Linked DNA regions of Cecembia calidifontis. The protein of the gene in region 2 interacts with the protein of the main gene of each other region in a pairwise test. Links are inferred from orthologs where the notes say so. Each region holds a gene or a part of one and is shown on either strand. Other genes may lie near its edges.

Region 1 (3,075 bases), 340 kb from region 2 along the record:
ACCATATAAGGGCTGATATAAGGAATGATCGTAAATTGTCCAAGCATCATCATGATGGTCAGGGTAATGGCTTTCATTTGATTGGGATTTCCTGTGACCCGCCTCACTACCTGGATGGGACTTGGCTTGTTCACCCTATGCACCAAATGGGCGGTAATAGAAGGTAAGAACTGATAGATCATCCACAAAATCAACACAGACATCCCCGCAAGAAAAAAGAAAGGAGCATGCCAATTGGAAATACTAGCAATAAACAATCCGAATGGTACACCGAAAACAGATGCTATAGAAAAGGCTGCCATCACCAATCCCATAGCCCTCCCTCTTCTGGAATCAGGAATCACATCTCCGATGATGGCTAATATCAAAGCAGAAGTCAGTCCTCCGAACAAACCCGCTATAATTCTTGAAACCAATAATATGGGGTAATTGGGGGATAGGGCACAGGCTAAGGTGGCCAATAAAAATCCCGTAAACACCCATAAAGTAATGGTTCTTCTGTCATATTTATCCAAAACAAAAGCCCCCATAAAACTGCTGATCCCAGCACTGAAAGTATAGGAGGAAACAAGAAGTCCAAATTCCCGTGGGCTGATTTCAAAAATCCTCATCAATTGAGGACCCAATGGCATCAAAATCATAAAATCCACGATGTGGGTAAAATTGATGGCCGCAAGGGTCCAGAGTAATAGTTTTTCCTTATTCATCGAAAAGCAATATGGACTTCAACCAGTAACAATTGAGTAAAGTTCTAAAAGCATGGATAATTATTCATTCAATATTCAATTCCACAAAAGTCCCAGGAACACATTCAATGATATCTGAAGCAATAACTCCCCTCCTTTTTTTCAAAGCTGCCATTTCCCCGGCCAAACCATGGTGAAAAACACCACAAATAGCCGCATTCAAAGGAGGATAGCCCTGTCCTAAAAATGAGGTAATCATTCCAGTAAGTACATCTCCGGATCCTGCTGTGGCCATGTATTGATTGCCGGAAGAATTGAAAAATTGCTCCCCTTGAGGGGTAGAAATGGAGGTAAAAGCCCCCTTAAGTACCAAATAAACCCCATGTTCCCTAGCAAAAGACCTTGCCTTTTCCAGCCTTTCCTTATGGTCTTTCGCCTCTCCTGCTAATCTTTGAAATTCCTTGAGGTGAGGAGTCAGGACACTTCCCTTGGGAACATATTTCAAATTTTCAGGTTTTTTGGCCAACAAGTTTAGACCATCAGCATCGATCACCAAAGGCTTATGGTATCTTTTCAAAAGACTACAGTAAAATGCAAGATCAACCTCAGTACCCCATCCGGGACCTATCCCTAATGCATCAAAGGATTTCAGTTTTTTGATTTCCTGAGCACCGGCTACCATAACCTCCGGAACAGCAGTCTGAATGATAGCACGTTCTGATTCTGCTATTTGGACATGAACCAGCCCACTCCCTGTCCTCAATGCAGCTTTGGAAGATAAAACCATCGCCCCGACCTTACCCACGCTGCCTCCAAAAAGCATAATTCTTCCAAAGTCACCCTTGTGACTAAAAGCATGAAATTTTTTATGAAACCTTGAAATATCTTCCCTTCTGAGAAAAAATTTCCCCTCATTAAAATTCAGGATAAATTCATCAGGAATGCCAATGTCAACAACATGTATTCTTCCTGTATATTCCGCATGCTCCGGAAATAGCAATGAAAACTTTGGAAACTGAAAAGTCAACGTATGTTCAGCCTTAAAAGCTTCCCCTTGAAGAATATTGTCCGAAGGAATCCCAGAAGGAATATCAACTGAGATTTTATGACAGGAAATGTGGTTCAGTTTATTTACAGCCTCAAGGTAAACACCTTCAATGGGCCTATTGATACCTACTCCAAAAATACAGTCCAGGACAAAGTCGTTTTCAGTAATCTGAAAATCAAAATCCAAAACAGAAAGCACTTTAACCTTAGAAGGTAACCTTTCAAAATTTGCTTGATAATCCGGACTACATTGTTCCTTATCCTGAAAAAAAATCAGCTTGACGGATTTCCCGCTTTCTGCAAGTAACCTGGCAATAGCAACCCCATCACCCCCATTATTTCCAGGTCCGGAAAAAATAAAAATTTCCCCTTGTATAGCACTGAACATGCGTTCAAACCATACAAAGAAGGCTTTTGCAGCATTTTCCATAAGGTCTAATGAACGCATTTGCCTTGCCTTAATAAAGGCAGCATCCAGTAGTTTGACCTTATCACCAGAAATGATACTAAGCATTTTTAATTTCGACAATTTTATCCAACTCTTGTTTGGGTATCCTTACCAAAAATAAGAAACCTAAACCTACAATAAAAAATATTCCCAGAACAAGCGCAGAGTTCCTCATGCTACCCGAAATCTGTTCAATCAAACCATAGGAGAAAGTACCCAATACAATGGCAATTTTTTCAGTAACATCATAAAAACTGAAAAAAGAAGCATTATTTGAAGTATTATCAGGAATCAATTTTGAATAGGTAGCCCTTGAAAGCGATTGAATACCCCCCATTACCATACCTACTATGAAAGCTAAGCCATAAAATTGAAATTCATTTTCAACATAGTATGCCGCTCCACAAATTAATATCCAAACAAAGACCATAATAATCAATGAGCTTTTATTACCGTATCGCTTGGATATAAAAGCAAACAAATAACTGCCAAAAATTGCGACCAATTGAATGATCAATATGGTAAGTATCAATTTATCACCGGCTAGTTCAAGTTCTTTGTCACCAAAAGAAGCTGCTAAATAAAGCACAGTTTGTACACCCATGCTGTAAAAAAGAAAGGCAGCAAGAAAACGGCTCATTACTTTGGTGTTTTTAACAACCTGAAAAATTAAGCGTATTTGATGATAACCATTGAGCAAAACAGCCCTTTTAATTTTATTCTTCTGGGAATTATCAGGAAGGTACCGAAAGGGAATCTGAGCAAACCCTGCCCACCACAAACCGGTGATCAAGAAAGACCAACGGGCTGCCTGACCACCATCTTCCAATCCAAAAATTTCAGGCATTTGTATCATCACCAAGTTCAAAACCAATAAAATAACACTTCCAAGAT
Region 2 (3,075 bases):
TTGGAGAGTATCAATCAGGCATTGAGGTATTCGCGATACTCCCGCTTGGCCTTAAAAATCATTCCTGTCCGGGAAAATGACAGGACTTTTGTCCTACAAATGCCCATCGAGAAGATTGAAGAGAATATCGATTTTGATACTTACGAGTTTGCTTATGCGTTGCTTTCCGGTTTTCAGGATCCCATTGGACCTCAAAATTTAATTACCTTGTCCAAAGAAGACCTAATAGCAGACACTGATTTCCATTATTTTTTCGAAAAAAGGGTAGAAATTCCTGAAGACCAAGAGGTTGCCATTGCGTTTCTGCAGGCCACTGATACCAGACAAGGGGATGTTTATTATTACCATGTTGACCTTATTAGCGCTTTTGTTTTTGGTCATCCTAATTTTTGGGCCTATTATGCGGATAGGGTGCCCTTTGATCAGACTTTTGTATTGAAAAATGAAGCTTTGGAATTCAAAGGAAGAAGCGGGGTCAACCTGCATGCATTTCATTACCCAACACTCTTTGATGCACCACTTCCTCCTATGGAAATCAGACCTGCGAATGTGCCCAAGGAGGTAACAGTCAATTATGAGGGTGAATTTTTCCTCAATACTCCCAAATCTTTTGACAAAGAAGGTTATTATTTCATTCAGTCAGATACCAACTCCACTAGCGGCATGTTGGTGAAAACTGTCCATGAGGCTTTCCCTAAAGTCAAAACTTATGAGGAGATGGTGGAGATGGTAGTATACATTTCCACAAGGAGGGAGCATGAAATGCTAAAAGAAGCAAATGATAAGAAACTGGCGCTCGACCAGTATTGGATTAATATGCTCAAAGATGAAGAGACTGCAAAAAAAGTCATCAGGGAATATTTTAAGCAGATAGAGTTTGCCAATATTCTGTTTACAGATTTCAAAGAAGGTTGGAAGACAGACAGGGGGATGGTGTATACCGTGATGGGACCTCCCAATGAAGTTTTTTTCAGACCGAATGGGGAAGTTTGGTCTTATTTCAGTGCTGATTCCAATTCAAAAATTACCTTTACCTTTGCACGGGTAAAAAATATCCTCACACCAAACTATTACATACTTAACCGTTCAAGGGCCCTTCAGCCTGAATGGTTCAAAAGCATTACATCATGGAGAAACGGACAGATGGTTTTCTGATCAATAAAGGAGAGCACGACAAAGATTTTATTTTTGGTACCAGGGCAGTCATGGAGGCTATCCATGCCCAAAAAGAAATAGATAAAATCCTCATTGACAAGGATGTCAATAATGATTTGGTCAAGCAACTCTTGTCTCTGGCCAAAGAAGAAAGGATTCCGGTTGTACGGGTTCCTGAAGCGAAACTCAACCGGATTACCAGGAAAAACCATCAGGGGGTCATTGCACATATGTCCGCCATCCAATATGCTTCCTTGGACAATGTCATAGAAGAATGCTTCTCAAAAGGAGTTTCTCCTTTGATTTTGGTCTTGGACAGAATCACCGATGTTAGGAATTTTGGGGCCATTGCCCGCACGGCAGAATGTGCTGGCGTACATGCCATTGTCATCCCTGAAAAAGGGAGTGCCCAAATTAATTCCGATGCAGTCAAAACTTCCGCAGGGGCTTTGAACCATCTCCCCATCGTTAGGGTGAAGAATCTCTATTATACTGTAAAAGACCTGAAGAAAATGGGCTTGCAGGTGGTGGCAGTAACCGAAAAAACGGAACAATTGATTTATGACGCAGATTTTACGATCCCGACAGCCCTGATTTTGGGTTCTGAGGAAGACGGTATTTCGGATGAATTGATGGGGCAATCTGACGCCAAGGTGAAAATCCCAATGGCGGGAAACATTGAAAGTCTCAATGTATCTGTATCGGCTGGAGTTGTGATTTATGAAGCCATTAGGCAGAGAAATTAGACTCAAACTTTAGAACCAAAAATCAAGATGAAAAAAATGAGCTGTCCCGCATTTCCGAATGCGGGATTTTTTGTTGTTTTTGGAAGACTGATTTCTTAAAGGTTTATACTGGGATCTATTCTTCATTGGGTTTGGATAATGTTTCTTTGATGAGACCCGGGAAGCTCTTTACATGCAAATCCCGTTGTGGAAAAGGGATTTCCACTCCATGTTCTTTGAAGGATTTGAAAATTCCCCGCATCACTTTGTCCCGTATGGTTACCCATACATCAACATCTTCTACCCAAAAAAGTACCCTGAAATTAACGGAACTATCAGCAAAGGTCTGAAGAAATACCCTTGAAGGTGGATACTTGAGTATGCCTTGTATATCCAGCTGTTCTTGTATAAGATTGGTGACCAGGTCCATGTCCGAATCATAAGCTACCCCAATGATCAACTCCACCCTTCTCTGCTTATCTGAAAGGGTCCAATTGGTCAAGTGTTGGGCCAATAAGTCGCCATTTGGTATGATTACCTCTGCCCCGTCCCAGTTTTTAATTTTGCTGGCCCTGATCCCGATGTCTCTCACCACTCCTTCGATATTGCCTACCTGTACGGTATCCCCAATTTGAATGGGCTTTTCAAATGCCAGGATAATTCCGGAAACGAGATTGTTGACGATGGTCTGCAATCCAAAACTGATTCCTAATGAAAAGGCTCCCAACACAATGGTTATCTTATCCATAGAAATTCCTGATGCCGCTGCTGCTAGCAAAAAACCGACTATCAATAGGGTCAGCCTGATCAAAAGTATGGAGGATCCTAATTTTTTTGACCGGGTATTACTGCTTTGCTGATCTTTGATCTCCGCTAAATAAGCTGCCGTATTGGCTATAAAGTTGGCCGAATAGAGAATGAGAATGAAAATGGCAATCTGTGCAAAAGTGAAAGATGCGTTGAGTATGCTTCTCGGCTTGGACAAGAAATTCTTAGCCGTAAGAATAATAGAGTCAAAAATTCCCAAGCTTTCTGCAAAGAAATAAGCCCAAATCAAAATGGCCAAGAAGGAAGCCACCCGGTTGACTCGCTTTTGGATATCATAAAAATCAATGGATGAAGTGAAATCATTTTCTCTTTTTTGGCTGATCTCTATCTGCAGGTAAATGACTTCTTTGATTACGGCAACAAAAAT
Region 3 (2,882 bases), 2.4 Mb from region 2 along the record:
CCAGCCAAGTTTCTTAGTGCTAAATTGGTTTTTGATGCCATTATGTCAAAACAATGGAGATCGACCATTTCAATTTAGAGTGGCAAGCGAGATCAATATCTTGCAGCTAGTAACAATTGGAGTTCTTTGTGCGTCATTGCAAATTTCCTTGCCAAATAGGCATTGGTAAGGCTTCCCCTATAGGTATATACCCCTTTCATAAACCATTTATAATTGAAGATCATCTCTTCTGCCCCTCTCAAGTCAGCCATCTGAAGTAAAATAGGGGTAAAAATATTGCTCAAAGCAGCCGAAGCTGTCCTTGCCACTCTAGAGGCTATGTTGGGCACACAATAATGGATTACTCCATGTTTCACATAAGTCGGGTTTTCGTGGGAAGTCATTTCAGCAGTCTCTATACACCCTCCTTGGTCGATACTTACATCAATGATAATACTCCCTTCCATCATTGCAGCAACCATTTCCTCACTGACCACGATTTTATTTTTACCCTTTTCAGTCCTTAATGCTCCTATGACCACGTCTGCTTCTTTGAGAGCCTGGCCGAGTGTGTAATTATCAATGGTAGAGGTATAAACTTGCTGGCCTAAGAGCTGCTTGATCCTTCTGAGTTTATAGATATGGTTATCAAAAACTTTAATACTTGCCCCCAATCCTAAGGCTGTCCTCGCTGCATACTCAGCTACTGTTCCCGCACCCACTATTACCACCTCCGTAGGAGGGACACCGGTGATACCTCCCAATATCAGTCCCTTACCATCATTAACACTGCTCAGGTACTCGGCGGCTATAAGCATCACCGTACTCCCTGCAATTTCACTCATGGCCCTTACCACAGGCATACCGCCCACTTTATCTTCCAAATGCTCAAAAGCTACAGCAGTTATCCTTTTTCTGTTAAGCGCATGGATAAAATCAGCATGTTGTTTCCCCAATTGCAGCGCAGAAATCAAACATGATCCTGCACGCATATATTCAATTTCTTCGGTGGTGGGCGGCTCCACCTTTAAAATGACTTCTGCATCAAAAGCCTCTTTTGCCGAATACACCACTTTGGCACCTGCATCTGAGTAATCTTTGTCAGTAAACTTGGCAAGGAGACCCGCATTGGTTTCAACGACCACCTGTTGCCCATTATTTACCAAGAGCGCTACCGCTTCCGGCGTAAGAACCACTCTTTTTTCCTGAGCGGCAGTTTCCCTTGGTATTCCAATTACCAAAGAATTTTTTGCCGTTTTAACTTTTGCCGCTGCCTCTTTGGGATATAAACCTATGCTCTCTGTTAACTCAACCATCTATTTCGCTATTTAAGACCCTTTGTAAACTGATAATCCTTTCTCCTCGGTCGCCTATTTCAATCTTAATAAACACAAAATCTGAAGGGACATATTCCGGAATTTTCTCTGCCCATTCCAACCAACAGATATTCCCACTGTAGAAATACTCATCAATTCCAATTTCCAAGACTTCTTCAGGGTCTTCGATTCTGTAAAAGTCAAAATGGTAAAATACTTGACCTTTCGGGTTTCTGTATTCATTGACGATAGAAAATGTTGGGGAAGAAACCACATCTTCGATTCCAAAACATTTGGAAATTGCCTTAATCAATGTGGTTTTTCCAGCTCCCATCTGACCTTTGAAGACCCAGATTTTGTCTTTCCCACAAAATCTGATCACCTGCTCAGCTGTTTCTTCCAACTGATCTAAATTTTCACAATGGATAATTTTCAAACCCTTAACTATTCTTTGGGACTAAATGAGCTATTGGAATAATCATTTCCTCCAGAGACACCCCTCCATGTTGAAAGGTATCTTTGTAGTAATTTACATAATAATTGTAATTGTTTGGATATGCAAAGAAATAATCTTCTACGGCAAAAACATAACTCGTAGAAACATTAAATTTAGGCAGTTTGGCCTCTTCAGGTTTTAAGATCTCAAACACCTTCCCGCTTTCATAATTGAGATTTTTTCCCTGCTTGTACCTCAAATTGGTGGTTACAGTTTTATCGCCAATGATTTTGTAAGGCTTATGTACCCGCTTGGTCCCATGATCCGTAGTGACAATTACTTCTGCGCCTACATCATTGATTTTCTTAAATAATTCGAAAAGAGTGGAATGCTCAAACCAGCTTTTGGTCAAAGATCTATATGCAGACTCATTGGGAGCCAGCTCCCGGATCATTTTCATATCCGTACGGGCATGGGACATCATATCCACAAAATTGTAAACCAAAACGTTGAGGTCATTATTCAATAGGTTTTGGAACTGATCCAACACCAGCTTGCCTTGGTGTGCCTGTAGGATCTTATTGTAACTGAATTTGACATTCATCCTGTTCCTGTGCAGATTTTCCCCCAAAAACTCCTCCTCATTATTATTTTTCCCTTCATCCGAATCTTCCCCTTCCCACAGTTCTGGATGAAACCTAGCCATTTCTGAAGGCATCAATCCGCTAAAAAGCGCGTTCCTGGCATAGGCTGTAGTGGTAGGCAAAATACTGTAATAAGTACTTTCTTCCTCAATATTAAAATAAGTTGTAATCAAGGGTTTCAGTACCTCCCATTGGTCCAATCTAAGGTTATCAATCACCACAAAAAACAAGGGGTTTCCCTGGCGGATAGAAGGAAAAACCCTTTCTTTCATCAGTTTATGGGACAATATAGGGGCATCCGAACGGGAATCATTCAGCCAATTCAGGTAATTAGATTTAATAAATTTAGCAAAAAGGGAATTGGCCTCGGTTTTTTGGGTTTCCAAGACCTCCTGCATGCTTTTGTTTTCGGTTTTATCAATTTCGAGTTCCCAATATGTCAGCCTTTTATAAATATCCGTCCATTCCTGATGGCTTGAGGCATCATTGCAGGCCATGCTGATGTTC

The links. The genes of interacting proteins can lie anywhere in the genome.
Region 1: the proteins of rlmB (region 2) and BC751_RS19635 interact in binary tests that used the Escherichia coli proteins (3 or more experiments, as listed by UniProt). The link is inferred for Cecembia calidifontis from one-to-one orthologs.
Region 3: the proteins of rlmB (region 2) and tsaE interact in binary tests that used the Escherichia coli proteins (3 or more experiments, as listed by UniProt). The link is inferred for Cecembia calidifontis from one-to-one orthologs.

The regions. Positions count from the first base shown.
Region 1 is NZ_SGXG01000001.1:4,547,474-4,550,548, forward strand. The notes cover bases 10-3,009. They hold BC751_RS19635 (NAD(P)H-hydrate dehydratase), read right to left. Parts: upstream 2,248-3,009; coding sequence 772-2,247; downstream 10-771. Other genes in these bases: BC751_RS19630 (MFS transporter), read right to left, coding at 10-707; BC751_RS19640 (MFS transporter), read right to left, coding at 2,240-3,009. In the rest of the region: more of BC751_RS19630, read right to left, coding at 1-9; more of BC751_RS19640, read right to left, coding at 3,010-3,075. UniProt on the Escherichia coli protein: Bifunctional enzyme that catalyzes the epimerization of the S- and R-forms of NAD(P)HX and the dehydration of the S-form of NAD(P)HX at the expense of ADP, which is converted to AMP.
Region 2 is NZ_SGXG01000001.1:4,882,934-4,886,008, reverse strand. The notes cover bases 15-3,014. They hold rlmB (23S rRNA (guanosine(2251)-2'-O)-methyltransferase RlmB), read left to right. Parts: upstream 15-1,127; coding sequence 1,128-1,901; downstream 1,902-3,014. Other genes in these bases: BC751_RS21095 (mechanosensitive ion channel family protein), read right to left, coding at 2,017-3,014; BC751_RS21105 (GWxTD domain-containing protein), read left to right, coding at 15-1,155. Outside these bases: more of BC751_RS21105, read left to right, coding at 1-14; more of BC751_RS21095, read right to left, coding at 3,015-3,075. UniProt on the Escherichia coli protein: Specifically methylates the ribose of guanosine 2251 in 23S rRNA.
Region 3 is NZ_SGXG01000001.1:2,463,324-2,466,205, reverse strand. What follows is about bases 10-2,816. They hold tsaE (tRNA (adenosine(37)-N6)-threonylcarbamoyltransferase complex ATPase subunit type 1 TsaE), read right to left. Parts: upstream 1,732-2,816; coding sequence 1,288-1,731; downstream 10-1,287. Other genes in these bases: porX (T9SS response regulator signal transducer PorX), read right to left, coding at 1,736-2,816; BC751_RS10705 (alanine dehydrogenase), read right to left, coding at 93-1,295. In the rest of the region: more of porX, read right to left, coding at 2,817-2,882. UniProt on the Escherichia coli protein: Required for the formation of a threonylcarbamoyl group on adenosine at position 37 (t(6)A37) in tRNAs that read codons beginning with adenine.